3 regions of the Acidovorax sp. GW835-FHT14G06 genome follow, and region 3 is predicted to be linked to each of the others. Evidence: predicted binding sites of a transcription regulator. Region 3 holds the regulator's gene; each other region holds the start of a gene.
What was found. The regulator FNR, encoded in region 3, switches genes on or off when oxygen is low (the NO sensors DNR and NnrR bind a similar motif). The targets are predictions, from matches to a motif close to TTGATNNNNATCAA.
Positions count from the first base shown of each region.

Region 1: the regulator FNR is predicted to act here: its motif matches at 6,037-6,050, upstream of AC1Q64_RS17070 (TraR/DksA family transcriptional regulator).
Region 2: the regulator FNR is predicted to act here: its motif matches at 8,657-8,670, upstream of AC1Q64_RS22295 (FeoA family protein).

Region 1 covers NZ_JBXAGA010000009.1:109,277-119,747, reverse strand. The annotation lists gene AC1Q64_RS17105 (FIST signal transduction protein) at 1-270, opposite strand, end outside; gene AC1Q64_RS17100 (PhaM family polyhydroxyalkanoate granule multifunctional regulatory protein) at 351-1,220, opposite strand; gene AC1Q64_RS17095 (copper chaperone PCu(A)C) at 1,326-1,811, opposite strand; gene AC1Q64_RS17090 (YcnI family copper-binding membrane protein) at 1,868-2,428, opposite strand; gene AC1Q64_RS17085 (TonB-dependent receptor) at 2,443-4,773, opposite strand; gene AC1Q64_RS17080 (DUF2946 family protein) at 4,854-5,219, opposite strand; gene AC1Q64_RS17075 (glutathione S-transferase) at 5,342-5,989, shown strand; gene AC1Q64_RS17070 (TraR/DksA family transcriptional regulator) at 6,111-6,482, shown strand; gene AC1Q64_RS17065 (hypothetical protein) at 6,548-6,922, shown strand; gene AC1Q64_RS17060 (VOC family protein) at 6,974-7,387, shown strand; gene AC1Q64_RS17055 (MarC family protein) at 7,384-7,977, shown strand; gene AC1Q64_RS17050 (Rrf2 family transcriptional regulator) at 8,062-8,610, opposite strand; gene nhaR (transcriptional activator NhaR) at 8,761-9,657, shown strand; tRNA gene AC1Q64_RS17040 (tRNA-Met) at 9,808-9,884, opposite strand; gene rplQ (50S ribosomal protein L17) at 9,907-10,299, opposite strand; gene AC1Q64_RS17030 (DNA-directed RNA polymerase subunit alpha) at 10,454-10,471, opposite strand, start outside.
Region 2 covers NZ_JBXAGA010000016.1:18,883-29,353, reverse strand. The annotation lists gene murJ (murein biosynthesis integral membrane protein MurJ) at 93-1,658, opposite strand; gene rpsT (30S ribosomal protein S20) at 1,904-2,206, shown strand; gene AC1Q64_RS22320 (DUF3579 domain-containing protein) at 2,430-2,753, opposite strand; gene AC1Q64_RS22315 (aspartate aminotransferase family protein) at 2,996-4,192, shown strand; gene argF (ornithine carbamoyltransferase) at 4,210-5,139, shown strand; gene AC1Q64_RS22305 (HD domain-containing protein) at 5,308-5,988, shown strand; gene feoB (ferrous iron transporter B) at 6,314-8,239, opposite strand; gene AC1Q64_RS22295 (FeoA family protein) at 8,236-8,565, opposite strand; gene AC1Q64_RS22290 (hypothetical protein) at 8,701-8,949, opposite strand; gene AC1Q64_RS22285 (S9 family peptidase) at 9,123-10,471, opposite strand, start outside.
Region 3 covers NZ_JBXAGA010000002.1:310,454-320,924, reverse strand. The annotation lists gene AC1Q64_RS04035 (putative bifunctional diguanylate cyclase/phosphodiesterase) at 1-1,205, opposite strand, end outside; gene AC1Q64_RS04030 (cyclic di-GMP phosphodiesterase) at 1,202-2,524, opposite strand; gene AC1Q64_RS04025 (sulfite exporter TauE/SafE family protein) at 2,728-3,453, opposite strand; gene hemN (oxygen-independent coproporphyrinogen III oxidase) at 3,459-4,841, opposite strand; gene fnr (fumarate/nitrate reduction transcriptional regulator Fnr) at 5,031-5,753, shown strand; gene AC1Q64_RS04010 (hypothetical protein) at 5,864-6,157, opposite strand; gene AC1Q64_RS04005 (FixH family protein) at 6,215-6,493, opposite strand; gene ccoG (cytochrome c oxidase accessory protein CcoG) at 6,558-8,003, opposite strand; gene ccoP (cytochrome-c oxidase, cbb3-type subunit III) at 8,085-8,999, opposite strand; gene AC1Q64_RS03990 (CcoQ/FixQ family Cbb3-type cytochrome c oxidase assembly chaperone) at 9,024-9,161, opposite strand; gene ccoO (cytochrome-c oxidase, cbb3-type subunit II) at 9,178-9,810, opposite strand; gene ccoN (cytochrome-c oxidase, cbb3-type subunit I) at 9,829-10,471, opposite strand, start outside.

The sequences.
Region 1 (10,471 bases), on a different contig from region 3:
CGCGGGCTCGTCAAAGTATTCGGCGTTGTTGGCCGACACGCCCACGCCCACGGTACCGCTCCAGTCGGTCACCTCGGGCAGTTCACTGCTCAGGTAGTCGAGCAGCGCCTGGGCCTCGTTGGCATAGTGGTCGGTGATGTACAGCAGGCCCAGGGTGGGCGCCGATGCGTAGTCGGGCAGCGCCATCTGGGCGCGCAACTGCGCCAGCACCAGCGCAGCGGCCATGCGCCACTGCGGGTGGGTGGCATGACCAGTGGGGAATAGTTTCATGGTGATGATCTCCATGCCGGGGCGGGGGTGGGCCAGTGTTGCGCCACCTGCGGGTTGCCACACCCGCCCCCGCCTTGGCGTCAGCCCGCTCGCTTGCGGGCGGCCGGGCTGCGGGTGCTGCTGGCCTTTTTGGCGGCGGGTTTCGTTGTGGTTTTGCGGGCTGCGGGCTTCTTGGCTGCAGCGGATTTTTTGGCAGTGCCCGCTGATGATGCTGCAGCGCGCTTGGCTCCGCCCTGCATGGTCTGCATGCCCTTGGCCGCGAACTGGCTGGCCATGCCGGTCGCCGTTTTGAGCGCTTCCTTGGCCAGGCCTGTGGCCATATTCTTGGTGGTGTCGATGGCCGTCTGCTTGGCCGCGTCCTTCATGGCGTTGGTGGCGATCTGCTGGAACTGGCTGGTGAGCGCCCCCCACCACTGCATCGGGTCCACCACCGCAGGCTCGGCCGCAGCCGTTGCGTTGCCCTTGGCTTTGCCTTTGGCCGGTGGAGCGGCGGGCTCAGCGTCATCGGCCTCTTCCTCGGACTCGTTGGCGGCACTGGCGCGGCCCGTCACGCGGGCAGCAGCGCCAGCCATAGCCTCGGCGGCGCCACTCACGGTATCGGCAGCCTTTTGCACACCACTCATCACAGTGTCGGCCGTCTTGAGCTTGAAGGCGTTGGCCACATCGCCCATGCTGAAGTTCATGCCCTTGAGGGTGGCCAGGGTCATCTTCTGCACCTCCAGCGCCTGGATGGTGGCAGAGAGTGCACGCGAGTTCTGCTCCAGCCAGAACTGCACGGCCTTGAGTTCGTCGATGCGCTTTTCCAGCTCTTCGACGCTGATGGTGGGCGCCACCCAATTGCTGAGGTTGGGCAACTGCGGAATGCTGCTGGACGCCCCCTTGGCAAGGCTTTGCAGAAAGTCAAAACCGGGGACGAATTTGCCGAAACCGAAGTTGGATGTGTCGCTCATGGCCGCTCCGCAAGAGATGGGTCGTGAGAACCTGCTGAAGGTTCTGAGGAGTCACAGCTTACTCCAATGCGTTGCGCCCGCGAAGGCGCTACGGCGGCTGTCACCTCAGTGTTTATGCCCATCCATCATGCTGCCCGCCGTAGCGCCTCCGGGGGCTGCCGTGCCCACGGGCACTGTGAGGTTGAGCTTGCTTTCCACGCCCTTGGCGTCCTGGAACACCAGGGTGATGGGTACCGAGCTGTCCTTGGCCAGGGGCGCCTTCAGGTCCAGCAGCATGACGTGGTAGCCGCCGGGCTTGAGTTCCACCGTCTTGCCTGCGGGCAGGTCCAGCGCAGGCACGGCGCGCATCTTCATGATGTCGCCTTCCATCTTCATCTCGTGCACTTCGGTGAGTCCCGCAGCGGGCGACTCGGCGCGCACCAGGCGGGCGCCGTCCTTGGCGGTGAGGCGCATGAATGCGCCCGTGGCCTTCTGGCCCTGCACGCTGGCGCGTGCCCAGGCGCCTTCGACCTTGACGGCGGCAGTCTGCGCCCATGCAGGGGTGCTGAGCAGTACGGCAACGACGGCTGCAGTGTGAAGAAGTGTTTTCATGGTGACTATCTTTCGGTTGGCTCAAAGAAAAAGGGATGGGGGACTGGGCCCGACTGTCAATGATTGTGGGCAGTGGCGCCGCCGGTGGGCAGAATCTCCAGCGCTGCCGCAGGGGACTTCAGGTCTGACAGCTTCTGGCCCGCCTTGGGCACCTCGGTCCAGTCGTTGCGGCCCTCGGTGCAGACCTGGCGCACCGGCCAGTACACAGTGCCGGCCTGCTCCGGCGCCTGGGCGACCAGCACAAACTCGTCGTAGTGAGCGCTCTGCAGCATGTCCTCCGGCGTCTTGGCTGTCCAGGTGATGCGCACCACGTCTTCGGTGATGCTGCGGCCGTGGCTGCTGTAGGGCTGGGCCAGCTTGTCGCGCTGCACATCCAATGCCCAGCCCGGCTTGGGCATGGGGCGCGCACCGCGCATGCCTGCGGGGATGTCCACCACGACCTGCCGCGTGGGCGACGCGCCGCAGCCGTGGCCGACCTTGAACGCGGCCTTGTAGCTGGCGCCGGCCGGGGCCACTTGGTATTCAAGCACCACATGGGCAGATGCAATGCCAAACAAGGCTGTAGCGCTAGTCAAACATGCGGCAGCAGCTATCTTTTTCATAGTATTCAGAGACATGGGATATTTTCCTTTCAGAGGCTTACCTTCAGCTCGGCCATGTAGCTGCGCTGCGGGTAGGGGTGGAAGTTCCAGAACTGGTAGTTGTTGAGGTTGTCGATGCCCACGGCGGCGCTGACCGCTTTGGTGATCTGGTAGCGCACGCGCACATCGGTGGTGAAGTAGCGGCTCGCGCCCTGGTAGGCAAAACCGTTGGGGTCACTGTTGTCGAGCGTGCTGTACTGCTTGCCGCTGTAACGCGCGCCCAGGGTGTACGACCACTTGTCATCGGGCCGATAAGTGGCCACGGCAGTGGCACGCCACTCGGGGATGCGGGGCTGCCACTTCCCAACACTGGCGGGGAACTTGTCGTTTTTGGTGATCTTGGAGTCCGTCCAGGTCAGGCTGCTGCCCAGCTCCAGTCCGCGTACGAACACATTGGCGGCCTGGTACGACAGCTCAATGCCACGGGTAGCGATGGCGTCCACGTTCTGCACATTGGTCACATTGGGCGTGACGAGCACATTGGTTTGCGAGTAAAGCGCGTCCTTGGTGCGCTCAAAGAAAGCCGTCAGACGCAGCAAGCCGTTGCCCAAGTCACGCTCCGCCGTCAGCTCGGTGGTCCAGCTCTTTTCGGGCCTCAGGTTGGGGTCGTTGTTGATGAGTGTGCCGCTGCCGCTGATGCCGCCCTGGTACAGCTCGGCCACGGTGGGCATGCGCACGGCGCGGCCGGTGGAGGCCTTGAGCACCCACAGCTCATTGGCCTGGTAGGCCACGGCAGCCTTGGGCGACAGATAGGTTTCGTTGCGCTCGGGATGGCTCACCGTGGTGGTAGCGTTGCCGGTCTGGCCATTGCTGGCGCTCCAGCGCTCGGCGCGGGCGCCCAGCACGGCCTTCCACCGTGGCGCGATTTTCCACGTGTCTTGCGCCCACAGGCCCAGCAGTTGGGTGTCGCCGTTGAAGGCCTGGTTGCGCGCACCTGCGGCGCCGTTGATCCAGTTCGTCGTGGCGTTCTCCACCGTTCGCAGCTGGTAGCTGTCGCGCTGCAGACCAAAGTCCACAATATGGGCGCCCAACACGCCATCGGGCCGCCACGTTCCCTTGGCGGCCAGCGTGTTCCAGCCTGTGCCCTTGCTGTTGACGATGCGGCCTGCGCCACCACTCAAAGCGGCGGGCAACGCCACGGTGGCGGCGCGCAGGGTGTCGGTCTGGTAGTCGTACAGGCTGGCGGCCACTTCCCAGTCGAACACGCCCTTGGTATTGCTCTTGACCGACAGCCCATGCATGAAGTGCGTGAGGTCTTCGTTGGACACGTTGAAGTCGGTGGGCGCGAGCGTGTACGAGCGGCCGTTGATGTTGACCGTGCCGCCATACACCGCATTGCCGTTGGCGTCGCGCAGGTAGCTGGTGGGGCGCCCCTCGGATTCGTTGTGCCACCAACCGAAGGTGTAGGCGGCGCGCACGGTGGGCGAAAAGTCGTAGGCGATCTTGGCCTTGATGTGGTCCTGCTGCGTGTGGTACTGCGTGGCGGTGCCCAGCAGGTACCAGGGCTGGTTGCTGCGGTTGTTGCCCAGCACCGCGCCCGTCACCGGCGTGCCTGCATTGCCCACGGTGCCTGCAGACACCAGGCGCGTGGGGAAGGTGAGCGGCTGGCCTTCGCTGTCCGTCTTGTTGAAGTTGAGGAACCACGCCCAGTCGCCATTCTTGTTGCCCACGGAGGCGCTCACCTGCTTGCCGCCGTAGGTACCGCTGGTGTTGTAAAGGTCAAAGGGCTGGTGCTGATAGCTGACCTGCCCGTGCGCCTCGAACTTCGTCGGCATGCGCGTGACGTAGTCCACCACCGCGCCCACCGAGTTGCCTGCATAGGCGGCCGAGAAGGGGCCATAGAGCACATCCACGCGCTCGATCTCCTCGGGCGTGACCAGCATCCAGCGCGGCGCGTTGGTGGGGCCGTTGCCCAGGTAGTTGCTCAGCAAAATGCCATCGGCAAACACCATGGACCGCGCCGGGTTGCCCGTGCCCGAGGCGCGGGTGGACAGCACGGCGTGGTTGTAGTCGCCGATATATCGCTTGCGCACCAGCAGGCTGGGCAGGTACTTGAGAGCGTCTTCGCTGTCGGTGGCGTTGATCGCATGCTCGATCTGCTCGCGCGTCACACCCTCGATGGTGGTGGGAATCTGCGTGGGCAGCGAGGTGGGCTGGCCGCCGGTGATGGTAACCACGCCCAGTTCCTTGACGGGGGCGTTGGAGCCAACACCGGTGCTGTCAGCGCTCTGGGCGAATGCGGGCACGGCCCCGATGACCGTGAAGGTAAGGGCGAGGGGAAAGGCACTGGCCACGGCCAGCGCCATGCGGCTTTTGCGCATGGAAACTCCTGAAAATCAAGCCAAATAGGCCGCTAGCGCAGATAAATCATGCGCCAGAAGCTATCGAATCAATAGCAATTTCAGGAGATAACTGGAGGTCCGCGCGGCGGCAGCGGCGCGGCAGTGCGCGCAGCAATGTGCGCGGCAGGAATGGGGCGCAGGGCATGCGCAAGGGGGTGCGCCACAGGCAGCTGGGCCTGCGACACGGGAGGCGGAGCGCCGACATGCGCGCACAGGGGGCAGTCCAGCGTGTGGCTGGACATCTCCTTGGCACCGTCATCGGTCTTGACCAGCAACTTGATGGCGCCCGAACCCGAACAGATCAGCTCCATCGCCTGCGGATTGACCAGCGGCGACGCTACCGCCACGCCAATCGACAACACAAACCACGCCAGCACAAGGCGGGCGAGCCAGCGAAGGCTGCGAATGGTTTGCAGGGAGGGCATGGGTGCGAATTGTAGGGTGCCTGGGTTCGCAGTCCTTGACCGGGGTCATCTGCGCGACGGACTGCGCCCCCGCCCCCACCTAGGATGCGTGCTGCATTCACCACCACAACGGAGACAACACCATGCTCACACTCTGCGGCTTTTCGGCCAGCAACTACTACAACAAGGTCAAGCTTGCCTTGCTCGAAAAGGGCCTGCCCTTCACCGAAGAACTGGCCTGGGTGGGAGAGACCGACCGCAGCGCCAGCCCGCTGGGCAAGGTGCCCTACCTGCGCACACCCGAGGGGCCGCTGTGCGAATCGGCCGTGATGGCCGACTACATCGAGGCAGCCCACCCGCAGCCAGCGCTGATCCCTGCCAACCCCTACCAGGCCGCCAAGGTGCGCGAGCTGATCACCTTTCTGGAGTTGCATCTGGAGCTGGTGGCACGCAACCTGTATCCCCAGGCTTTCTTTGGCGGAACCGTGAGCGACACAGCCAAGGAGAAGGTGGGAGCGCAGCTTGAGAAAAACATTGCCGCCTTCGGCGAGCTGGCCAAGTTCAGCCCCTACGTGGGCGGCGACGCCTTCACCCTGGCCGACTGCGCTGCCATCGTGCACCTGCCGCTGGTCAGCTCGGCCACCAAAATCATCTATGGCCGCGACTATCTGGCCGACCTGCCGGTGCGCGAATACCTGGCCCGCATGGCCGAGCGCCCCCACGTGCAGCGTGTGAACGCTGACCGCAAGACCAACACCGCCGAGATGCTGGCGCGGCCGCCCAAGCGCTGAGTCCGCCCAGCGGTGAAAACAGGGAGGTGGGCACGGAGCGCCATCCCTTGACCTTGGTCAACGCAGGGCATGGCGCACAGGCGCACCATGCAGGTATCCGATCACCCAGAGGAGACCCCGCATGGACAAGACCCAAGCCGCACCGTTCCTCCAGCAATTGCTGGCCCAGCAATCCGAGCTGCTGGCCCAGTTGGCCGCACAGCGCGGCGGTGTCATCGGCCGCGCAGAGGCCGCTGCCGACCATTTCGGACAACCCGAAGACCCCCGCGCCCAGGTCGCCACCGAGCGCGAGCTGGAATTTGCCCTCGACGAACGCGAAACCGCGCATCTGGCAGCTGTCGAGGCTGCCCTGGCCCGCATTGAAGCAGGCACCTATGGCGAGTGCACGGACTGCGGTACCCACATCACGGCCGCCCGCCTGCACGCTACGCCCGAGGCGGCACGCTGCGTGCACTGCCAGGAAAAGGCCGAACAACACCGCCGAGCTGCGTGAGCAGAGTTCGCGCATACAGGCCATTTCCTTTCCCGTTTTTGCCACCACTTCAAGAAAGCCGACCCATGAGCACTTTTCACGCCGTTGTCTGGATGGACCAGTCCGAAGCCCATGTGGTGATGTTCGACCGCGAACACGCCGAAGCCCAGCGCATCAAGTCCCGCAGCCACCACAAGCACCAGGGCAAGGCTGACGACCTCACGCCGTTTTTTGCCGATGTGGCCCATGCACTCACCCACACCCGCGAGGTGCTGCTGGCAGGCCCAGGCCTGGTGCGCAACCAGTTCCGCGACTGGGCGACCAAGCACCATGCGGCAGTGGCCGATGTGGTGGTGGACTCGGTGGCCGCCGACCACCCGACCGACGCCCAGCTGGTGGCCATGGCGCGCCAGTATTTCAAGAAGTTTGACAACATGGCCGCCGATCCGTCTGTCGCCTGACAGGTTCAGCGCTGCGACCGGAACGCAGCCCCGGCTGCTATCCTTTGCAGGATGCGCAGCCTCTTTCACCTCGCTTTTCACGTCACCGACCTGGACGCCGCCCGCCGCTTTTACGGCGGTGTGCTCGGATGCCAGGAGGGCCGCAGCACCGACACCTGGGTGGACTTCGATTTTTTTGGTCACCAGATCTCGTTGCACCTGGGCATCCCGTTTGCCAGCGCCCGCACCGGGCATGTGGGCGACCATCTGGTGCCCATGCCGCACTTCGGCGCCATCCTGGAGCTGACCGACTGGCATGCACTGGCCGCACGGCTCAAGGCCGCCGGCACCGCCTTTGTGCTGGAACCCCAGGTGCGTTTTGAGGGCCAGCCCGGCGAACAGTGGACGATGTTCTTCCACGACCCCAGCGGCAACCCGATCGAGATCAAGGGCTTTCGCTCGCTGGACGCGGTGTACGCAGCGTGAGCTACACCTTCGCGTCAGCCACCATCCTGCTCCTGCTGATCACCGATCCGCTGGGCAACATCCCCATCTTTGCCAACGCGCTGCGCGGCGTGGCGCCCGAGCGCCGGGCGCGGGTGATCCTGCGGGAGGTGCTGATTGCGTTTGCGCTGCTGCTGGTGTTCCTGTTTTTTGGCGCTGAGTTTCTGCGGGTAATGAACCTGAGCGATCTGTCGCTGCAGATTGCGGGCGCGGTGGTGCTGTTCCTGATCGCACTGCGCATGATCTTTCCGTCGGCGGACGGACCGCAAACAGAGCTGCCAGGCGAGCCGTTGATCGTTCCTCTCGCCATCCCTGCCCTGGCAGGCCCGTCGGCACTGGCCACGGTCATGCTGTTGGTGGCCCAGGCGCCGGAACGCCGGTGGGAATGGGTGGCCGCGCTGTGCGTCACCATGGCTGTGTGTGCCGTGGTGCTGCTACTGGCCGAACGCATCCAGCGCCTGGTGGGCGAACGCGTGGTGATGGCGTTTGAGCGCCTGATGGGCCTGATCCTGGTAGCTATCTCGGTGGAGATGCTGATCCGGGGGATCAAGCAGCTGGCCCACCAGCTGTAGCCACCGCCTGGGGCACCGCGCCAGGGCGATCGTGTGCATGGCGCCGCTGACAGCGCTCCGCACCACCATATCGCGACATCCGCTTCAGCGGCGCTGAAGGATCGGCACGGTCCCCAGAGCAAACACCGAGTTGGGCACGTTGACCCGCGCCATCAACGGGCGGGGCTTGTGCGCCAGGGGCAACTTGGTGCGCGCAGCGGGGGTCTTCTCCTCCACGACAGCACCCTGCTCCAGCGCCTGGGTGACCAGGTCCTGCAGCGTCACCGACTGCAGGTATTCCATCACCCGGGAATTGAAGCTGGTCCACAGTTCACCGGTCATGGATTTGACCTGGGCGGCCTGGCTGGGCCCCAGGTTCTGCAGCTCGTCGGTCTTGAGGTTCTCCACCGCCAAGATGATTTCAGCCACCGATACCTGCTCCGCGCGCCGCGCCAGCGTGTAGCCGCCACCGGGCCCCCGGGTGCTGTCCACCAAGCCGGCGCGGCGCAGTGCGCTGAACAGCTGCTCAAGGTAAGACAGAGAAATCCCCTGCCGTGTGCTGATGGTGGACAAGGGCACCGGCCGCATCTTCTGGCGCAGTGCCAGGTCGGTCATGGCGGACACCGCCAGCTGTCCTCGGGTCGTGATACGCATCGTTGCTACTCCTTGTGAACACAGGCAGCTCCAGACCGCGGCGCAGATCGCCACGGAAGCTGCCAAACGTCAATGTAGAGAGTTTTATACTTCGCGTATATTCGTTTTATTGAGTTTTATTCTTCGAATTACACGAAGTGTTGGGACGGTATGAACTTCAAGCACCTGCGCTATTTCTGGACGGTGGCCAAGGCAGGCGGTGTGATGCGCGCCGGTGAGCAGCTCAACACCACCCCGCAAACGCTGTCCGGCCAGATCAAGCAGTTGGAAGAATGGCTGGGCCACGACCTGTTCCGCAAAAGGGGGCGCGGCCTGGAGCTGACGAGCGAGGGACGGGTGGCCCTGGGGTATGCCGAGCAGATCTTTGCGCTGGGTGACGAACTGGAAAAATCGATCCGGCTGTCGCGCGGACAGGAGAAGCCACTGGAGTTCCGGGTGGGCGTGGCCGACTCGATCGCCAAGTCGGTGGCCTACCACCTGCTGGAGCCTGCGCTGGGTATGCCCCAGCGCGTGCACATGACCTGCCACGAAGGCAAGTTTCCAGAATTGATTGCGCAGCTGAGCCTGCACAAGCTGGACCTGGTGCTGGCAGACGAGCCAGTGTCCAAGAAAATCGGCGTCAAAGCGTTCAACCACCCCCTGGGCACCAGCAGCATGAGTTTTCTGTGCGCCCCGGCTTTGCGGGCGCAGCTGGGTGGGCCCTTCCCAGAATGCCTGCACGGTGCGCCCATGCTCATCCAGGGCCCTATGTCGTCCGTACGCCAGCAACTCGACCACTGGCTGAACAAGCACCACCTGCAACCCCGTCTGGTCGGTGAATTTGACGACAGCGCACTGATGAATGCTTTTGGCCGGGAAGGCCGGGGTATCTTCACATCCCCCTCCGTGCTGGATGAGGAGACCACTGCTCAGTTTGGGGTAGAGGTTATTGGCCGCTCCTCAGACTTGGTGGAGGAGTTTTTCGCGATCTCCATCGAAAGGCGCATCACACACCCTTGTGTGGTGGCCATCACCAAGGCCGCCAAGGCGGATCTGTTTGGACGGTGAGCCTGTCGAGGCCCGACACCACCTTCCACAGGACAAAACAATTGTCGCCGGACAGGTCTGCTCGTCCACCCACTGACCGTGGACCAAGAGCACAAACAAAAACGCCCACTAAAAAGTGGGCGTTTTGCTTTAGCAGTATTTGCTATGTTTTGGTTGCGCGAGAAGGATTTGAACCTCCGACCTTTGGGTTATGAGCCCAACGAGCTACCAGACTGCTCCATCGCGCGGTAAGAAATAAATTATACCCTATTATTCAGCTGCTGCCGAATTATTTTCAGTTTCTGCAGCACGATCGACCAATTCGACCAGGGCCATAGGCGCATTGTCGCCCACGCGGAAGCCCATCTTCAGAATACGGGTGTAGCCGCCAGGACGCACCTTGAAACGCGGGCCCAGGTCGTTGAACAGCTTGGTCACGCTGTCACGGTCACGCAGACGGTTGAATGCCAAGCGACGGTTGGCGAGAGAATCTTCCTTGGCCAGGGTGATCATGGGCTCGATCACGCGGCGCAGTTCCTTTGCCTTGGGAACAGTGGTCTTGATGACTTCGTGCTCGATGAGCGAGTTCATCATGTTCTGCAGCATCGCGAGGCGGTGCGAGCTGGTGCGGTTGAGTTTGCGAAGGCCGTGTCCGTGGCGCATGGTGCTTTCTTTCTACTGTCTATGTAATTAAATCAGGCAGCCGTATCAGGTACTGCCCGAGGCACTGTTCCCCGCAGGGAACGAAAAGTCCCCCTTGCGGGGGACATCAAACCGGGCGCCCAAACTTCGGGCAGCCTTCGATTATAGCTTTGGCTTAACGCTTGTCCAGACC
Region 2 (10,471 bases), on a different contig from region 3:
GACAGCTTTGTACGGGGCCGTCGCCATGGCGTCAAGCCACAGAAGAACAGGCTTTTGCAGGGTATTTCGGAGGCCAGGTCTGCCGCGGTCGCTCACCGACGCAGCAACTGGCGCAACTTCAGGCCGGCCGCCCACAAGGCGCCGAAGTACAAAACCGCAGCGGCCGCCATCATCGCGGCCAGCAGGCCAATGCGCTGCAGGCGCTGCGCCTTCATTTCCACCCAGTCGAAATGCTGGGCACCCCACGCCAGCAGCACCGCCAGCAAGGCACTGGCCGCCACCACCTGCAGGGCAAACCGCCCCCAGCCGGGCAGGGGCCGGTAGCTGCCGCGCCGCAGAAGACCCACCAGCAGCCAGGTGGCGTTGATGACCGCCCCAACGCCAATGGACAGCGTCAGCGCCGCATGCTGCAAATAGGGCACCAGCACAAAGTTCATCATTTGTGTGAGCACCAGCACCGCTACAGCAATCAGCATGGGCGTGCGCATGTCGTGTTTGGCAAAGTAACCCGGCGCCAGCACCTTGATGGCCACGATGCCCACAATGCCGACACCGTAGCCCGCCAGGGCCAGCGTGGTCTGCTGCACGTCCCGGTCGGCAAAAGCGCCGTAGTGATACAGCACGGCCACCAAAGGCTTGGCAAACACCAGCAGCGCCACCATGCAGGGCACCGACAGCACCACCACCAGCCGCAGCCCCCAGTCAAGCATGGCCGAGTAGCGTTCGTCGTCCTGCTTGGCGCGGGCGCTGGCCAGTTGCGGCATCAGCACCACGCCCAGCGCCACGCCCAACAGGGCGGTGGGCAGCTCCATCAGGCGGTCGGCATAGGTGATCCAGCTCACGCTGCCTGTGGCCAGGTGCGAGGCAATCTGCGTGTTGATGAGCAGGGAAACCTGCGCCACGCTCACCCCCAGCAAGGCGGGCAGCATCAGGCGCGCCACCTTGCGGGTGGTGGGGTCGGCCCAGGCCGCGCGGATGGCGGACCAGCGCACGCCAATGCGGGGCAACAGCCCCAGGCGCAGCAGCGCTGGCACCTGGATGCCCAGTTGCAGCAGGCCGCCCAGCATCACGCCCGCCGCCTGGGCGTAGATGGGCTCTATGCCGTGGCGCGCAAAAAAGGGTGCGCCCAGTGTGATGGAAAGGATGAGTGCGATGTTGAGCAGCACTGGCGACGCTGCGGGCACCGCAAACTTCTTCCAGGTATTGAGAATGCCCCCCGCCAGTGCCACCAGCGACATGAAGCCGATATAGGGGAACATCCAGCGTGTCATCGTGACGGCGGCATCAAAACCCTGGGCGGACTGCTGAAGCCCGCTGGCCATGGCCCACACCATCCAGGGCGCCCCCAGCACCCCAGCAATGCACAGCAGCACCAGCGTCCAGGCCAGCAAGGTTCCCACATGGTCGATCAGTGCCCGGGCACCGTCGTCGCCATCCTCGGCCCGGGTAGCAGCCAGCACCGGCACAAAAGCCTGGCTGAAAGCGCCCTCACCCAGCACGCGGCGGAACAGGTTGGGTATGCGGAACGCCACATTGAAGGCGTCCGTCATGGCACTGACCCCAAAGACGGAGGCCATGAGCAACTCGCGCACCAGCCCGGTGATGCGGGAGACGAGGGTCAAGAGGGAGACGGTGGAGGCGGCTTTGAACAGTGACACCGGCGGGAGTGTATGCGCTTGCGGGAGAGCACCTGCGGCTGGCACGACAGACCGGGGAGACAGCAGAGACTTCAAGGAAGCATCCTTCATCACAGAGGAGATTCAGGCACTGTGGACAGTGCGTGTGAGGCAGAGATGAAGTCCGTGAACTGTGTGCGAAGTTTCGCCCCAATGGCGCAGACGATGGCACTGGGCTATAATCGCGGGCTTTGCTGGCATCATCCACAGACCCAAGGAACTAAACAATGGCATCCGCAAAACCCAAGAAGAAGAACCCGCGCCTGGCGTCGGGCCGCAAGCGCGTCCGTCAGGACGTCAAGATCAACGCTGCAAACACCTCGCTGCGTTCCAAATACCGTACCGCTGTCAAGAACGTCGAAAAGGCTGTTCTGGCTGGCGACAAGACCAAGGCGACCGAACTGTTCGCCAAGATGCAAGCCGTGGTGGACACCGTGGCTGACAAGGGCATCTTCCACAAGAACAAGGCTGCTCGCGACAAGAGCCGCCTGTCTGCCAAGGTGAAAGCCCTGGCACTCGCTTCCGCCTGATCTTCAGGCAAACAGCCCGAACGGCACCTGCCGTTCGCCGTTTGTAACGGGTGCGCTGCCAGCAAAAAACGAACAAACCGCCTTCGGGCGGTTTTTTCGTTGGTGCTTGAAAATGGTGCAAGGCGGCCCAAGGCGCTGCGGCGGTTGTAAATGTGAACGCCCGCTACCTGGTCAGCCTGCGCGGGGCCTCACCCAGACCTCCCGCGCCCACTCGCCAGCCAGCTCAGGGCGTGGCAGCTGGCGGGTCAGGCAGCAGGCAGGCCTCGGCCACCTGCAGGTTGTTGTCGCGGGCAAAATTGATCACGAAGTCCCAGGCCATGGGCTCATGCCCCTGCAGGTCGCGGTGCACGACCACACATTTCACGCCGTTGAGCGTGGTGGGAATGCACCAGGGCGAATAGCTCAAATGGCTGCCCGGCCGCGCTCCGCCGGGTCTAAAGCTGCTCATTACCCCGGCAAGCCGCTCGGCCCAGTCGCTGGGACGAAAGGTTTTCCCGTCGTGGGTGATGCCCTGGATGAAGACTTCTTTGGAGGAGGGGGAAACCATCGGGGATTGGAGTGGTAGTGAGGGCACAGACGCAGGATCGCTGCATGCTGCACCGCAGCGCGACATTCTAACTCTTATATAAGAGCTAGCTCCCTAATCCCTCCGCCGCGCTACACATAGGCACCCCAAAGAGGGTAAGGGCCCGGCATTGCAGTGATGCGCAATCGTCAACAGACCGCACCCCTGCTCCCCCTAGAATCGTGACTCGCTTTTTCGCCACCGTACCGTCTGGAGATTTCCGCATGACCGCTTCCATCCCGGCAGCTTCGCCCCACGTGATGAACACCTATGGCCGCGTACCGATCGCGCTGGCCCGTGGGCAAGGCAGCCGCGTCTGGGACGTGAACGGCAAAGAATACCTGGACGGCCTGGGCGGCATTGCCGTGAACACGCTGGGCCACAACCACGCCAAGCTGGTGCCTGCCCTGCAGGACCAGATCACCAAGCTGATCCACACCTCCAACTACTACCACTCGCCATTGCAAGAGCAGCTTGCCGCCAAGCTGGTGGAGCTGTCGGGCATGACCAACGTGTTCTTCTGCAACTCGGGCCTGGAGGCCAACGAGGCTGCACTCAAGATCGCACGCAAGTTTGGCGTGGACAAGGGCATCGCCAAGCCAGAAATCGTGGTCTACGAAAAGGCCTTCCACGGCCGCTCGATTGCCACCATGTCGGCCACCGGCAACCCCAAGATCTACAGCGGCTTCGGCCCGCTGGTCGAGGGCTTTGTGCGGGTGCCGCTCAACGACATCGAGGCCATCAAGAAGGCCACCGAAGGCAACCCCAACGTGGTGGCCGTGTTCTTCGAGACCATTCAGGGTGAAGGCGGCATCAACCCCATGCGCGTGGAATACCTGCAGCAGCTGCGCAAGCTGTGCGACGAGCGCGGCTGGCTGATGATGATCGACGAAGTGCAGTGTGGCATGGGCCGCACCGGCAAATGGTTTGCCCACCAGTGGGCAGGCATCGTGCCCGACGTGATGCCCCTGGCCAAGGGCCTGGGCTCGGGCGTGCCGATTGGCGCGGTGGTGGCGGGCCCCAAGGCAGCCAACGTGCTGCAGCCGGGCAACCATGGGACCACCTTTGGCGGCAACCCGCTGGCCATGCGCGCGGGGGTGGAGACCATCCGCATCATGGAAGAAGACGGCCTGCTGCAAAACGCCACCACGGTGGGTGAGCACCTGAAGGCAGCGCTGCAGCGCGAGCTGGGCAGCCTGCCTGGTGTGAAAGAGATCCGGGGCCTGGGCCTGATGCTGGGTATCGAACTGAACAAGCCCTGCGGCGCACTGATCGGTCGCGCAGCCGAGGCAGGCCTGCTGCTGTCGGTCACGGCCGACAGCGTGATCCGCCTGGTGCCTCCGCTGATCCTTACCACCGCCGAAGCCGACGAGATCGTCGCCAAGCTGACCCCGCTGGTCAAAGCCATCCTGGCTGAATGAAGAAAAGCCACACTGCCATGACGACGCTGAAACATTACCTGCAGTTCACCGACCTCACCGCCGACGAGTACACCTACCTGTTCGAGCGCGCTGCGCTCATCAAGAAGAAGTTCAAGGCCTACGAAAAACACCACCCGCTGGTGGACCGCACGCTGGCCATGATCTTCGAGAAGGCCAGCACCCGTACCCGTGTGAGTTTTGAGGCGGGCATGTACCAGCTCGGCGGCAGTGTGGTGCACCTGACCACGGGCGACAGCCAGCTGGGCCGCGCCGAACCCATCGAGGACAGCGCCAAGGTCATCAGCCGCATGACCGACCTGGTGATGATCCGCACCTACGAGCAGGCCAAGATCGAGCGTTTTGCCGCCAACTCGCGCGTGCCCGTCATCAACGGCCTGACCAACGAGTACCACCCCTGCCAGATCCTGGCGGACATCTTCACCTTCATCGAACACCGTGGTTCCATTCAGGGCAAGACGGTGGCCTGGGTGGGCGATGGCAACAACATGGCCAACACCTGGCTGCAGGCGGCGTCGCTGCTGGGCTTCAAGGTGCATGTGAGCACGCCACGCGGCTACGAAGTGGACGAGAAATTGGCCGCAGGTGCCGGTGGAATAAGCGCTGACAGCTATCAATTCTTTATCAACCCGCTCGAAGCCTGCCGTGGCGCCGACCTGGTCACCACCGATGTGTGGACCAGCATGGGCTACGAGGCCGAGAACGAAGAACGCCGGGTGGCCTTTGCCGATTGGCGTGTGGACGCAGAGATGATGGCCGCCGCCCAGCCCGACGCCCTTTTCATGCACTGCCTGCCCGCGCACCGGGGCGAAGAGGTCGAGGCCGACGTGATCGACGGGCCGCAGTCGGTGGTGTGGGACGAGGCGGAAAACAGGATGCACGTGCAGAAGGCACTCATGGAGTACCTTCTGCTCGGCCGTATTGCATGAAATGCAATGCGGTGGCGCGCCAGCGCCAGCAGCCTGTTTCGGCGCAGGCTCATGTCCGCGCAGCGGACGTGAAGCAGCTGAGGGCTGCGGGCCATAGCCAGAACGCCATGCACGTGCAGAAGGCACTCATGGAATATCTGCTCTTGGGCAAACTGGCCTGACAGCCCCATGCCCTGGCGCCGCCAGCCCGCTCACAGCGCCGAATTGCTGGCGCACTGGCAGGCCCTGGGCCAAGCGCTGGGGCGCGACACACCCGCCTGGCGAGCCGAGGGCAGGCGCCTGCTACGCAGCTGGGCCCACTGGCCCCGCGCCTACCACGACACCACGCATCTGCGGGCCTGCCTGCGGCACCTCCAGGCGGTGCAAGACCAGCAACCCAGAGCGCTTCACAACCCCCATGTTGTGGCCCTCGCCCTGTGGTACCACGACGCCATCTACTGGCCGTGGAGCGGGCACAACGAGGCGCGCAGCGCCGGCTGGGCGCGACAGTTCCTGCTGGGCCAAGGGCTGCCCACCACGCTGGCCGAAACCGTGCACCAGCATGTGATGGACACCCGCCACACCCCGGGCCCGCTCACCGGCGATACGCTGTGGGTGGTGGACATCGACCTCGCCATCCTGGGCCAGAGTGACGCGGTGTACCGACAGTTCGAACGCAACGTGCGGCGTGAATACTTTTTTGTGCGCTGGCCGCGTTATGTGGCGGGGCGCAGCGCAGTGCTGCAAGGCTTTCTGGACCGCCCTCACATCTATGGCACAGCCTACTTTGCGCAGCGCTACGAGGCCCAGGCGCGCGTCAACCTGCAACAGGCGTTGAGCGCGCTGGGCCAAAGCCAACTGTACCAGTAGACAATTTGAGTCAAAACGGCCTGTAGCGCTAGTGAATCATGCGCCAGCAGCTATATAAAATATAGCAACTACTGAGAAGCAGACCCGCGACGGACGGGCATGGCCACGGGCTTTTCAGCGGCCGCCTCAGATGGCACCGCGCAACTGCCGCAGCTGCTGCACCCACCATCGCCTCCCCCACAGCCCGGCGACTGGACGAGCCCCGGGTGGACCTTGCCCAACCCTTGGCGCCAGCGCCCGGGCAGATAACGCCAGAGCACATAGAGCGCTGCGGCAAGGACGATCAGACCGACGACGAGTTGCTGGACCATCACAACGTTTCCCCTCAGCCGCCGCCCAGCGCCAGCGCCACGCGGTAGGTCACAAAGCTGGCGGCATACGCCATGGCAAACAGGTACCCCACCATGAGCAGCGGGTAGCGCCAGCCGTTGGTCTCGCGCCGCACGGCGGCGATGGTGGAGATGCACTGGGGCGCAAACACATACCAGGCCATCAGCGACAGCGCGGTAGCCAGGGACCACGAGCCCGCAATCAGCGACCCCAGCTGGTTGGCCACCTCGTCGCCGGTGGCAGACAGCGCGTACACCGTGCCCAGTGCGCTCACCGCCACCTCGCGCGCCGCCATGCCGGGCACCAGAGCGATGGCAATCTGCCAGTTGAAGCCAATGGGCGCGACGATGACCTCGAGCAGGCGGCCCAGCTGGCCGGCCAGGCTGTAGGTGATGGCAGGCTGCGTGGCGCCTTCCGGCGCACCGGGGTAGGTGGACAGAAACCACAACAACACCGTGACGGCCAGGATGATGCCGCCCACCCGCTTGATGAAAATCACCGCCCGCTCGTACAGGCCGTAGGCCAGGCCGCGCACGCTGGGCCAGCGGTACGCGGGCAGCTCCATCATCAGCGGCGTGGCGCGCGTGTCGCTGCGGGCCAGCTTGGCCACCGCCGCCACGGCCATGGCACTGACGATGCCGGCCACATACAACGCAAACAGCACCACACCCTGCAGGTTGAACACCCCCGCCACCGTGCGCTCGGGGATGAACGCTGCGATCAGCAGCGCATACACCGGCAGGCGCGCCGAGCAGGTCATGAGCGGCGCGATCATGATGGTCACCAGCCGGTCGCGCCAGTGGGTGATGGAGCGCGTGGCCATCACGCCCGGCACGGCACACGCAAAGCTCGACAGCAGCGGGATGAACGAGCGGCCCGACAGACCCACCGTGCCCATCACGCGGTCCAGCAAGAACGCCGCGCGCGGCAGGTAGCCCGAGTCCTCCAGCGCCAGGATGAACAGGAACAAGAACAGGATCTGGGGCAAAAACACCAGCACTCCGCCCGCACCCGCCAGCACTCCGTCGGTCAGCAGGCTGCGCAAGGGACCGTCGGCCATGTGGCTGTTGACCAGGGCTGCCAGCCAGCCCACGCCATCTTCAATCCATGACTTGGGCAGCTCGGCCCAGCTGAACACCGCCTGGAACATCAGGAACAGTGTGGCGGCCAGGATCAGCAGGCCCCACACCGGGTGCAGCACCACCGCATCGATGCGGTCGTCGGTCCGCAGGCTGACCACCGGCACGCGCACGGCCCGGTCCAGAATGCGCCGCACCTCCTGGTGGGTGCGAATGACGTCGTTCTGCGCCTCCAGGTCGCTCGCATCCAGGCGCGCCGCCGCATCGGGCGCCACCACCGGGCGCTGCAGCTGCTGCAGGTTGGCGCCATCCAGCCACTGCACCAGCTCCTGGGCGCCGTTGCCGCGCACGCCCACGGTGGCCAGCACGGGCATGCCCAGCTCGCGCGACAGCGCCTCGCGGTCGATGGCGATGCCTTGGCGCTCGGCCACGTCCATCATGTTGAGCACCATCACCATGGGCAGGCCCAGGGCGCGCGCCTCCAGCACCAGGCGCAGGTTCAGGCGCAGGTGGGTAGCGTCGGTCACACACACCAGCACATCGGGCACGGGCTCGCCCGCGCGGCGCCCGCGCACGATGTCGCGGGTGATGGCCTCGTCCACGCTGTGTGCATGCAGGCTGTAGGCACCCGGCAGGTCCAGCACGCGCACGCGGCGGCCGGCGGCGGTCTGCAGCAGGCCTTCCTTGCGCTCCACCGTCACGCCGGCGTAGTTGGCCACCTTCTGGCGTGCGCCGGTGAGCAGGTTGAACAGCGCGGTCTTGCCGCAGTTGGGGTTGCCCAGCAGCGCCACGCGCAGGGGCGCATCGGCGGCGGTGGGTTGCACATTAGCCTGGGCGTTCATGCCAGCTCCTTGGCAGACAGGCTGGTGTCATCCAGCAGCTGCACCTGCACCATGGAGGCCTCCTGGCGGCGCAGCGCAAACGTGGCCTGCCCCACCCGCACCGCGATGGGATCGCCGCCCCAGCAGCCGCGTGCGACCACTTGCACGGTTTCACCGGGCAGGAAGCCAATCTCCAGCAAGCGCAGCAGCATGCTGTGCTCTTGCGCGTCCTGTGCGGGCAACAGGCCCGTGACCCGGCCCGAGGCACGGCGCGGCAATTTGTCCAGCCGCGAGGACAGGTTCTGCTGCGTAGGAAGATGCAACCGCGCCGCAGCGCCATCGTCCATGGTTTTCATGGTGACTGGCCTCGATACAAATAATAGTGATTCTCATTTTAGCAATATCTACATCTCCCCTGTTACCCATTGCGCTCCCTGCTTGATGCAGCGCAAGCTGCCGCGACCACCGCCTTGCGTGGGTGGTCAGTCACACGGCTCAAACCGCTTGCATTCGGCGGTCATGCGGATGGATGTGAGCGTGTTTTCGCCGTCAATGTGCCGGGCGGTGAACTGCACCCAGGCCCCCTGCCCAATACCGTCCAGTAACGCGCGATCGGCCACCTTGAAGGTCTGGATGGTGAACGGCAACTTGGCGCGGGGCAGCAGCTTCAACCGTACATACGCGGTGTTGCCGCCCGCGTCCGCCTTCACAGAAACCAGCCGGGCCCTCATGTAGACCGGAGCTTCCGAGGGCGCTGCATCCCCCAGCTGTACCCAGGCCCCGCCCGCTGGAGCGACTGGCTGGGCGCCTGCGGCACCACACACTGCAGCCAGGCCCAGAGCGAGAACCAGCCTGCAGCCGAGCCGACTGGGACGTCCAGCCTGCGAAGCTACGGCCTGCCCCATCAGAACGCCCACGCGCCCAGCTGGTAGTAGTCAAAACCGCTGCTACGGCCACCCAGGCATTGCGCCAGGAAGTCCTCGGTCTTGCGGTACATCGTAAGGTTGTTGGGCCAGCGCTGGTTGCCGTGGCCGTCACCCGTGAAGGTGATGTAGTCCACCTGCTTGCCCGCCTTGCGCAGGGCAGCCACCATCCATTCGGACTGCTCCAGCTTCACGCGCGGGTCGTTCACGCCGTGCATGATGAGGATGGGCTTTTGCGCATGCTCAGCCCGGTACAGGGGGGACTTCGCATCCATGCGCGCACGGTCTTCCGGCACGGCCGGGTTGCCCACATAGCGGTGCCACCAGGGCAGGCCCAGCTCCCAATAGGGCGGAGCAGCTTCCAGCAGGCGTGCGATGTCCGTCACGCCCACCACATCCACGGCACACGCAAAGACTTCGGGCGTGAAGGTGGCGCCCACCAGAGCCGAATAGCCGCCGTAGCTGGCGCCATAGATTGCCACGCGCTGCGGGTCGGCCACGCCGCGCTCCACCGCCCAGCGCACGCCGTCCACCAGGTCGTCGTGCATGCGGCCTGCGAACTCGCCACGGGCCTTCTCCATGTGGTTGCGGCCATAGCCGCTGGAGCCCCGGTAGTTGACCTGCAGCACCGCATAGCCCCGGTTGGCCAGAAACTGCTGCATGGCGCGGCTGGTGGCGCCGTCGCCCCAGCGGTCACGCGCCCAGGGACCGCCATGCACCAGCAGCACGGTGGGCAGCCGCTGCGGCGCCGCCCCCACGGGCAGCGTGAGGTAGCCGTGGATGGTGAGACCATCGCGCGCGGTGTAGGTGATGGGCGCGGTGGGGGCCAGGTCCTTGGAAATCAGGCTCAGCCGGTTCTCGCCCAGAAAGCGGGGTTCGTGCCCATCGCGCAGCAGGTAGTTGCGGGTGCCACGGTCGGTGGCCACCGCCACCGTAAGCACCTTGTCCGTCTGATCCAGGCTGGTCACCAGCACCTCTGCAGGCTTGTCACCAGCCAGGGCAGACAGCCGGGCATCCAGCGCGGGGTCGAACACCTTGCGCGCCGGGTAGCCCGGCATGAAGTGCGCCAGCAGCGGCTCGCGGGTGCGGCGGCTGAGCGTCACGTTGTCCAGGTCCACGTCGGGCGAGGCAAACCACTCCTCTTCGCCACCTGTGGTCAGGTCCAGCCGCACCAGCGACAGCTTGTCGCGCCCACGGTTTGACAGAGCCCAGGCCTTGCGACCCTCGTCATGCAGGCCAAAGATGTTCAGCGTGTCCCAGCGGCTGCGTTCTGCCACGGTCACCCAGCTGCCCGGTTCTTTACCAGGCCGCTCCAGCAGCACCTGCTCAC
Region 3 (10,471 bases):
GCCCCCTGGATGGCGGTGTCCACACGCTGCGACAGCAGCAAGCGGTTGGGCAGACCGGTGAGGGCATCGCTGTAGGCCAGTTCCTCGATGCGCTTTTGCGCGGCATGCTGAAGCGTGAGATCGCGCATGAAGCCGATGCTTTGCACCAGCCGCCCTTCATCATCACGCAGGGCCACCCACGACAACTGGACTGCACAATACGCACCGTTGTCCCGGGGCAGCCACAACTCGCCTTCCCAGAATCCATCCTGGGCCCAGCCCTGCAGCACCTGTTCCATGAACGCGGCATCCGAGCCACCGCCAAAGAGCGAGGCAGCCACACAGCCTTCAAAACCCTTGGCGGTTGGCCCCACCAGCCGCTCACACCCTGGGTTCATGCGCATGATGCGGTGCTGGCTGTCTGCGATGAAGATCGCATCCAGACTGGACTCAAACACTCGCGCCGCCAGACGCAGGCTCGCCTGGGTCTCCGTCTGGCGGGTGATGTCACGGAACGAATACACACGCCCCACCGCGCAGCCCTGGCTGAACTGCGGCACCGTGCGCATCTCCAGCACCACGCCATTGCGCAGCTCGACGATGTCAGTGCTCTCCTGCATCGGCTCGCGATCGATGGCTGCCAAGCGTTCGGCATACAAACGGGAGTCTGCCACCTGGTCCGCCATGAAGGCGTACACCGCCGCATCGTCACGCTCCAGCAACAGCTGGCGAGGCAGGTTCCACAGCTGCGCCAGGCGCTGATTGAAGGCGCGCACCCGGCGGTCCAACCCACACACCAGCATGCCGTCGGCGGCGGAGTCCAGGGTGGCGCGCAGCTCAGAAAGTAACGTCTCCAGCTCGCGTTCGGTGGCCTCCTGGCGGCTGCGGTCTAGCATGGTCAGCAGCAAAGCGCTGCCACCACCATCCCCCCAGGGTACGCGTCTGACACAACGCTGCACCGGCACCAAGGTGCCATCGGGACGCAGCAAACTGGTGTGTGCGGGAACGCCTTGGGCAATCACTGCAGCGGGCTCAGACCAAAAGGCCAGCTCTTGGGGCGTGCTGGCCAGATCCAGCACAGACCGCCCCCGCATGGCGGCGGCAGACAGTCCCATAAGACGTTCGGCGCCTGCGTTGGCTTGCAAAATGTGCTGGCTCGCCTCATCCAGCAGCCACACGGCCTCCTGCAGGCCATCCAGCCATCCGAACGATTGCAGATCGCTCACGCCGCAGCCTCGTCAGGGCCGGGATTGACCGCTCGCTCAAAAAAGTAACAGATCCGCTGCCGGGGCGACAGGTAGTCCAGCGCATCACGCGGTAGCTGTGCGGGCTTGAGGCTGCGCCGTATGCCCAGTTCAGGTACAGTTTCCAAGTCTAGGATCGGTGCCTCGTCCTTGGGAACGCGCGGGTCGTGCACGATGACCTTGGGCCTCAGGGGCCGGGACGAATTGACGGAGGCCACAATGGCGTACCGGTCGTTGACCAACTGCACGATGGAGCCGGGCGGGTACACACCCATCATGCGAATGAAAGCGCCCAGAACCACAGAATCGAACCGCGCCTTGAGCTGGGCAAAGATGACAGAGAGCGCTTCATGCGGCGTGAGCGCCGTCACACCCATGGCCGGATTGCACATCCGGTCGTATTGGTTGACCAGGGCCAGGACCTGACTCATGCGCCCCAGATCAGGCCCCTTCAGACGCTGGGGAAAACCACTGCCGTCACACATCTCATGGTGCCGGGCAACTGCGGTCAGCACCGCGTCGGTAAAACCCATGCGTTTGGCCAAGGCCACGGACTCTGCCACATGGGTCTCGTAGCGTGTGCGCTCCATGGGGATCATGGAGGGCGTCGGCTGGCGCAGGTTGGGTGGCAGCTTGAGTTTGCCGATGTCGTGAATCAGCGCAGCGACGCCCAAATCGTGCAGCTCCTCACTTTTCATGCCCAGGGATCGCCCCAGCAACAGTGAGATCACCATCACATTGATCGGATGCAGACCGTTGCGCTCGCCCACACCTTCGGACAGCAGCCGGATGACGGAGTCACCGTTTTCCAGCAGCTCCGTGACACACCCGGAAACCAAGGCCTCCCCCTTTACCTTGGCCTGGTCCGGATGTTCAGAGACCGTACGCTCCATGGACTGGTATTGCCGGGTAGCCTCTGAGAAACGCTGATTGCAAGCGGACAAGGCCCGGTTTTGCGCTTCCAGCAATTCGCGACGCCGCTGCGCCTCGGGGTCTACGACCACGGTCGCCCCCGGTCCGGGAGCATCCAGGCCATTGGGCGCAGGGGCAGACATTTCGGGCACGCTCCAGGCCGCAGGCACCAGCTCCTGCAGTTCAGGATCGCTCTTTTTGGGGACGTACCGCACCTCAGTCAGCCCGAGCTCACGCAAAGTGGCGATCTGCTCAGACGATGCCACCCGGAAACTGCTGGTCGGGAACGGATGGTGCATCCAGCCCACATCGAGCTGAATGTACATGCCGACACGCAATTGGCTGATGTCGATGAGGATGGATGAGTTCACGTCAGGCGCACGATACATGGCGACATCAATGCCACCAATAGTTACGCAGATTATCACCAGTTCCAGTGACGTGGCGAAGAACCGGCAGGCCGCGCGGCGATCCGGCAACACTTGACTGAAAGCGGGCCTTGCTGGACCACCCCTGTACCCTCGGCAGAAGCATCTTCCAGCTTCCACCCACCGTGCGGTTGGGGTGATGTGGACGAGTCAGCGCCGCGCGCTCAGCGGCACCAGAGCGACGGCTTGTAAATGAGATCCATCCACAATGCCCAGGCGGCAACCCCGCACAGCATGGCACCTGCGGCCCGCGTGCCCCACTGCCCCCTCGCTAGATTCAGGCGGTTGCGAAGGCTGCTCCAAGCCCAAGGGCCGCCCACCAGCCACACCCCGCTGCCCAGGGCAAACAGAGCCATGGTGAGGGCGCCCTCCAGCGCTCCGCCACTGAGCGCCGCAACCAACAAGGCCGAGTAGAGCAGTCCACAAGGCATCAGGGCCCACAAGACTCCAGCCACCATCACTCCGCCCGGAGCCCCGACCAGCGGGCGAACACGCGCCCACACGGAGCGGCCAGCCTGCTCCACCCAGGCAGGCTGGCGCGACTGCACCATCATCATGAGCCCCCAGGCCATCACCGCCACATGCATGAGTGTCCAGGCGGGGCGCAGCGCCGTGGTCTGCTGGGTGAGCCATGCCAGACTGTCCATGGCCAAGGCTGCCATTGCACCGACGCCGGCATACCCCACAAGGCGTCCCGCATGAAAGGCCATGGTCCGCTGCAGCGTACCGCCACGCGGCGCCCAACGCACCACCTGCTCTGCACCCCCGTCCGACTGTGGCATGCCGCCCTGCCCCACCAATGCCCCGCAGGGCGCGGAGCACATAGCCAGGCAGTGGGACCCACCGGCGAGCCCCATGAGCAAAGCAGTCCAGCCAACCGTTGCAAGCATAGGTGTCAGATGATGCGCGAAAACCGGGCGCGGTTGCGGTCAGCCTGCAGATAACGGTCAAAAACCATGGCGATACCGCGCACGAAGAACCACCCGGTGGCGGTCACTTCAATGCCCTCAGGCCCCACCCGTACCAACCCCTGCTCCTGCATACCCTCCAGCTGCGCCAACTCTGCTGCGAAGTACTGACGGAAATCGATCAACCACGCCTGCTCCATCGGCTCGAACAGCAGCTCGCCCTGGCACATCAGGGCCATGATGGCCGCGCGGCGCACCAGGTCGTCGCGGGTCAGGGCCAGCCCGCGGACCACAGGCAGCCGCCCTTGGTCCAGGAAGTCGTAGTACTCGTCCAGCGTCTTGGAGTTCTGGCTGTAAGTCGCCCCTACCCGGCCGATGGCCGATACGCCCAGTCCAATCAGGTCGCAGTCTGGCTGCGTGCTGTAGCCCTGGAAGTTGCGGTGCAAGCGTCCCTGGCGCTTGGCCACAGCCAGTGCGTCGGTAGGCAGAGCAAAGTGGTCCATGCCCACATAGACATACCCAGCGTCCATGAACGCATCGAGTGAGCGCGAGAGCATGGACAGCTTGCTCGCGCCTGTGGGCAATTCGGCGGAGATGATGCGACGCTGTGGTTTGAAACGCTCCGGCAAGTGTGCATAGGCATACAACGCAATGCGGTCAGGCCGCAGCTGCGCCACCTGCGCCAGCGTGCGGTCAAAAGACTCTGGCGTCTGGCGCGGCAGGCCGTAGATCAGGTCCACGTTCACCGAATCAAAGCCCAGCGAGCGGGCGGACTCCACCAGCGCAAAAACCTGCTCTGCAGGCTGAATGCGGTGCACAGCCTTTTGCACTTCGGCATCAAAGTCCTGCACGCCAAAACTCAGGCGGTTAAAACCCAATTCAGCCAGGAGCGCCAGACGCTCGGAGTTGACCGTGCGCGGATCCACTTCGATCGAGTATTCGCCCCCGGGCGCCAGCGTGAAGCTGCGCTTGAGCATGGCCATCAGCTCCCGCAAGCCCGCATCTGAGAGGAAGGTGGGCGTGCCACCGCCCAGGTGCAATTGACTCACCACCTGTCCTACGCCACAGTGCGCGGTGTGCAGGTCGATCTCGCGGCTCAGGTAGCGCAAGTAGACCTCGGCGCGGTCATGGTGTTTGGTGATGATCTTGTTGCAGGCGCAGTAGTAGCACAGGGATTCGCAAAACGGGATGTGCACGTACAGGGACAGCGGCATGGCCTTGGCCAGCGTGCCCGAACGGCGCTGTTGCAGCGCCAGCACATAATCTTCCTGACCGAAGGCCTCCACAAATCGGTCAGCCGTTGGATAGGACGTATAACGGGGCCCTGGCACGTCAAAGCGGCGCAGAAGATCTGGCGAAACAGCAGTCATGGGGAAATTTCCTTGCGTACACCTTGACTGTGCCGTAGGCTCCGGGACATGTCCTTGACCTGCATCAAGTGAACCAACAAGCGATACGGCGACAATTTGATGAAGGTCAGCCGCTCGCCCGCGCCCTGTATTCAGGTTCGTGTACGGCAAGCACGATATGCTCGACCAACAACCCAAGTCCATGTGCCTATGAACCCGCTCACCATCAAAGTCGCCTGCTCCAACTGCAACCTCCGCGAGCTGTGCATGCCCGTGGGCTTGAACGAAGAGCAGCTCCAGCGCATTGACGAGGTGGTTGCCGTCCGTCGCAAAGTCAAACGCGGAGGCACGCTGTTTCGCAATGGCGAGTCCTTCACGTCCCTGTATGCCATCCGCACCGGGTTCTTCAAGACCTGCGTGGCCACGGAAGACGGTCGCGACCAGGTCACGGGCTTTCAGATGGCGGGCGAGATCATCGGGCTCGACGGCATCGTCAATGACCACCATACCTGTGATGCGGTGGCACTTGAAGACGCCGAAGTGTGTGTCATGCCCTTCGACCGCATTGAAGAGCTGTCACGCGAAGTCACAGCCCTGCAGCACCACGTGCACAAAATCATGAGTCGCGAGATCGTGCGCGAGCACGGCGTGATGTTGCTGCTGGGCAGCATGCGTGCCGAGGAACGCCTGGCCGCCTTTTTGCTGAACCTGGTGCAGCGCCTGCATGCACGGGGCTTCTCGCAGTCGGAACTGGTGTTGCGCATGACGCGCGAAGAAATCGGCAGCTACCTCGGCCTCAAACTCGAAACGGTCAGCCGGACCTTCTCCAAGTTTGTGGAAGAAGGGATCGTGGAAGTCAAACAGCGCCATGTGCGCATTCTCGACACCGATGCCCTGCGACGCATTGTGAACAGCCAGCAGACCTGCCACTGACGACACTGACACTGAGCCACTTCCACGCAGAGGGTCGGTTCCGCACAAAGTACAACCATCTCTTGCGAAACGGCATGCATTGCATGCCCAGACAAGCAGGCGAAAAGGGCTCAGGGGCAGGACGATGTCTTGCGGCAATCGTCGGGGCGCTCCCCATCGGGCACCGGGCACCGGTTGACCTCGAACGGAGACATGGACAGCAGTGTCGTCAATGCGCTCGTGGCCATGGTGATGGCCCAAAACACAAAAAATGCGAGGGTGTACACCCCTTGCCGTGACAGCGCCAGGGGCTGGCCGAACCAGTGCAGGTCCTGGGGGTACACCATGGCAAAAACCAGCATCTCCAGCACGCCCGCCATCAAGAAGGCGGGCCATGCAATCCACATCAGGCGTTGCGTCCACATATCGGTTCTGTCTCCTGGTGCTGCCTGGGGTCGCTGGGGGCAGCGACCGGCGGGTTGTCAGCGTGGTTGGTCTTGCACGGGGGTGGCCGCATGGTTGCGGGCCTTGAGTGCCGGTGCCAGGCTTTTCTCCGGCGCCACCAAGGTCTTGTTGATCTCAATGCCCTGTCGGTAGTAATCCTCGGCCACCACCGGGTCAGGCCGAGAAATCGCCAGCCACAGCGTCACAAAGCCAGCCACGATCACGATGGCAGGCCCGGCAATCACCAGCCACACATGGCCGAACTTCCACCAGGGCACGGGAACTGCCGGTGTCGCGATGGCAGGGTTTGAAGACATGGTGCTCTACTCCTCAACAATATCGGTCAAAGTGCGGCCCTGAAAGGCCCCACCGGGATGCCGCTCAACGCGGCACAAGAAACACGGATTTTTCCGTCACATGGGCAGCTGCCCCTACGGCCTGCACGTCAAACTGAACCGCATGCGAGCCCGACGTGGCGGAACCGTACGGAATCTGCAAACGCACGGCCACCCAGCGCGACTCTGCTGCGCCAATGTCCACTTCGGCCTCGGAGGCCACCTCCAGCCCCTCCAGTCCACGCGCACTGATGCGGTAGCGCTGTTCGCCCTCCGTGGCATTCATGATCTGCAGCCGATAAATATTCTCCAGTTTGCCCCCCGCCACAATGCGCGAGAGCGCGGCCCGGTCACGCACGACATCCACCTTCAGCGGCGTGCGCACCACCAGGCTGGCCAGCATGGCAACGCACAGTGCTACCAGCACGGCGGTGTAGATCAGCACACGGGGACGCAACACGCGACGCAGCATCTGGGACTGCGTCCAGCGCTTGGCCACGCCGTTCTGGGTGGAATAGCGGATCAGACCACGCGGGTACTGCATCTTGTCCATCACCGTATTGCAGGCGTCCACACACAACCCGCAACCAATGCATTCATATTGCAAACCCTTGCGGATATCGATGCCCACAGGACAGACCTGCACACACAGCGAACAGTCAATGCAGTCGCCCAGCCCCTGGGCCTTGTAGTCAATGTTCTTCTTGCGCGGGCCGCGCTGCTCGCCACGCTCAGGGTCGTAGGTGACGATCAGCGTGTCTTTGTCAAACATCGCGCTCTGAAAGCGCGCATAGGGGCACATGTATTTGCAGACCTGCTCGCGCATGAAGCCTGCGTTGCCGTAGGTGGCAAAACCGTAGAAAAGCACCCAGAAAATCTGCCAGCCACCCTCAAACGCCAGCAGCTCGCTGCCTAATTCACGGATGGGCACGAAGTACCCTACGAAGGTGAAGCCGGTCCACAGGGCCACGGCAATCCATACCACCTGCTTGAGAAACTTTTTACGGATCTTCTCGAACGTCCAGGGACCGTTGTCCAGACGGAGGCGGGCACTGCGATCGCCTTCGATCTTGTGCTCGATCCACATGAACATTTCGGTGTACACCGTCTGCGGGCAGGCAAAGCCACACCACAGGCGCCCCGCCACGGCGGTGAACAGGAACAGCGACAGCGCCGAAATGATCAGAAGGCCGGTGAGGTAGATGAAATCCTGCGGATACAGCACCAGACCAAAGATGTAGAACCTGCGGGCCCCCAGATCAAACAGCACCATCTGGCGCTGGCCCCATTCAAACCACGGCAGCCCATAAAACACCAGCTGTGTCAGAAACACCATGCCCCAGCGCCAGCGCGCAAACAAGCCGCTGATGGAGCGCGGGTAGATTTTCTTTTGCGCTTCGTACAGCGAGATGATCTCGCCCGCAGAAGAGGCATCGGCGGCGACTGGCGTGATCGGAATGACCTTGCGAGCAGGCTCGCTGGGTGTACTCATGGTGTCGCTTTATGAACGGATAAGGGGCGCGCTTTGAAAAGAAAACCCGGGCAGTGCTTCAAACATCGCCCGGCGGACATGTCAACGTGCAGCCACCTGCTTGTTCGACAAACCCCACACATAGGCAGAGAGTACGCCGATCTGCGCCTCGGTCAACTTCTCGGCCTGTGCTGGCATCTGGTTGACCTTGCCGTTGTTGATCATGGCCGTGATGGCGGCCTCGCCCCAGCCATGCAGCCAGATATCGTCGGTCAGGTTGGGCGCACCCAGAGCCTGGTTGCCCTTGCCATCCATGCCGTGGCAGGCCGCGCATGCCGCAAACTTGGGCTTGCCCAGGGACGCACGCAGCGAGTCATGCGGGCTGCCCGACAGGCTCAGTACATAGTGCGACAAGTTGCGCACATCTTCTGGAGTGCCCACGGCTGCTGCCATGGGGGGCATATTGCCAATGCGGCCCTTCTCCAGCGTCTCGCGGATCTTCTCGGGTGTGCCGCCATGGAGCCAGTCGCTGTCCGTCAGGTTCGGGAAGCCCTTGCTGCCGCGTGCATCCGAGCCGTGGCACTGCGCGCAGTTGTTCATGAACAAGCGCTCGCCAATGGCATGGGCCTGCGGGTCCTTGGCCACGTCTTCGGGCTTCATGGATGCAAAGCGGGCGTACAGCGGCTCCAACTCCGTCTTGGCCTTGGCCATTTCGGCTTCGTACTCGCCCTTTTGCGTCCAGTTGAGCTTGCCAGTGAAGCTGCCCAGACCTGGGTAGGCAGCCAGGTAGCCCAGGCCAAAGATGATGGTGATGACGAACAGCCACACCCACCAGCGCGGCAGGGGGTTGTTCATTTCGACCAGGTCCTCGTCCCAGACGTGGCCGGTGGTGTTGTCGGAGGTGGCAACCACCTTCTTGCGGCCTGCCATCCAAAGCAGGATGCCGCAGGCGATGATGCCGACCAGGGTCAGCGTGGTCACAAAGACCGACCAGAAATTGCTGGTGAAGTCACTCATGGGGTGTTCTCGTTCTGGTGGAGGTCAATCTGTCTCGAAAGGCAGCTGGGCTGCCTCGTCGAACCGGGCCTTGTTGCGGCCGCGGTAGGCCCAGACCCAGATGCCAATGAAGCAGGCCATCGATGCCAGGGTGGCGACGATGCGCATGGTGGTGATGTCCATGGGATATCTCCTTTGCTTACTTGAGCGCACGGCCCATGACTTGCAGGTAGGCGATGAGCGCGTCCTGCTCCGTCTTGCCCTTGACCTCGCCCGCCGCAGCAGTGATCTGCTCGTCGGTGTAAGGCACGCCCACGGTGCGCAGGGCCTTCATGCGGGGAGCCATCACTGCAGGGTCCACCTGGTTCTTTTCGAGCCAGGGGTACGCGGGCATGTTGGACTCGGGCACCACATCGCGGGGGTTGTTCAGGTGGATGCGATGCCATTCGTCGCTGTACTTGCCACCCACGCGGTGCAGGTCAGGACCCGTGCGCTTGCTGCCCCACTGGAAGGGATGGTCATACACAAACTCACCCGCCACCGAGTAGTGGCCGTAGCGCAGCGTCTCGGCGCGGAAGGGGCGGATCATCTGCGAATGGCAGTTGTAGCAACCCTCGCGGATGTAGATGTCGCGGCCCGCCAGCTGCAGGGCGTTGTAGGGCTCCACGCCCTTGACGGCCTCGGTCGTGGACTTCTGGAAGAACAGGGGCACGATCTCGACCAGACCACCAATGGCGATCACGATCAGGATGAGCACGATCATCAGAAAGTTGTTGGTCTCCACCTTTTCATGGGAGAAACCGGTCGAAGCAGATGTGTTGTTGTTGGACATGAATGATCTCCTTCGGACTCAAGCGTGGGCCGCGTTCACAGCAGGAATGGCCACCTTGACCGAACGGCCCGAGATGGCAGTCAGCCACACGTTCCAGGCCATGACCAGCATGCCGCCCAGGTACAGCAAGCCACCCGCCACACGGATCACATAGAAGGGATAGGTGGCCTTCACGCTTTCCACGAAGGTGTAGGTGAGCGTGCCGTCGGGATTGACCGCGCGCCACATCAGACCTTGCATCACGCCGGCAATCCACATCGCTGCGATATACAGCACGATGCCGATGGTGGCCATCCAGAAGTGCAGCTCGATCGCTTTGACGGAGTGCATCTTGTCCTTGCCGAACAGGCGCGGCACCAGGTAGTACAGCGAACCCATCGAGATCAGACCCACCCAGCCCAGGGCGCCGGAGTGCACGTGGCCAATGGTCCAGTCGGTGTAGTGGCTCAGGGCATTGACGGTCTTGATGGACATCATCGGGCCCTCGAACGTGGACATGCCGTAGAACGACAGCGACACGATCAGGAAGCGCAGGATGGGGTCGTCACGCAGCTTGTGCCATGCACCCGACAGGGTCATGATGCCGTTGATCATGCCGCCCCAGCTGGGGGCCAGCAGGATGAGCGAGAACACCATGCCCACCGATTGCGTCCAGTCGGGC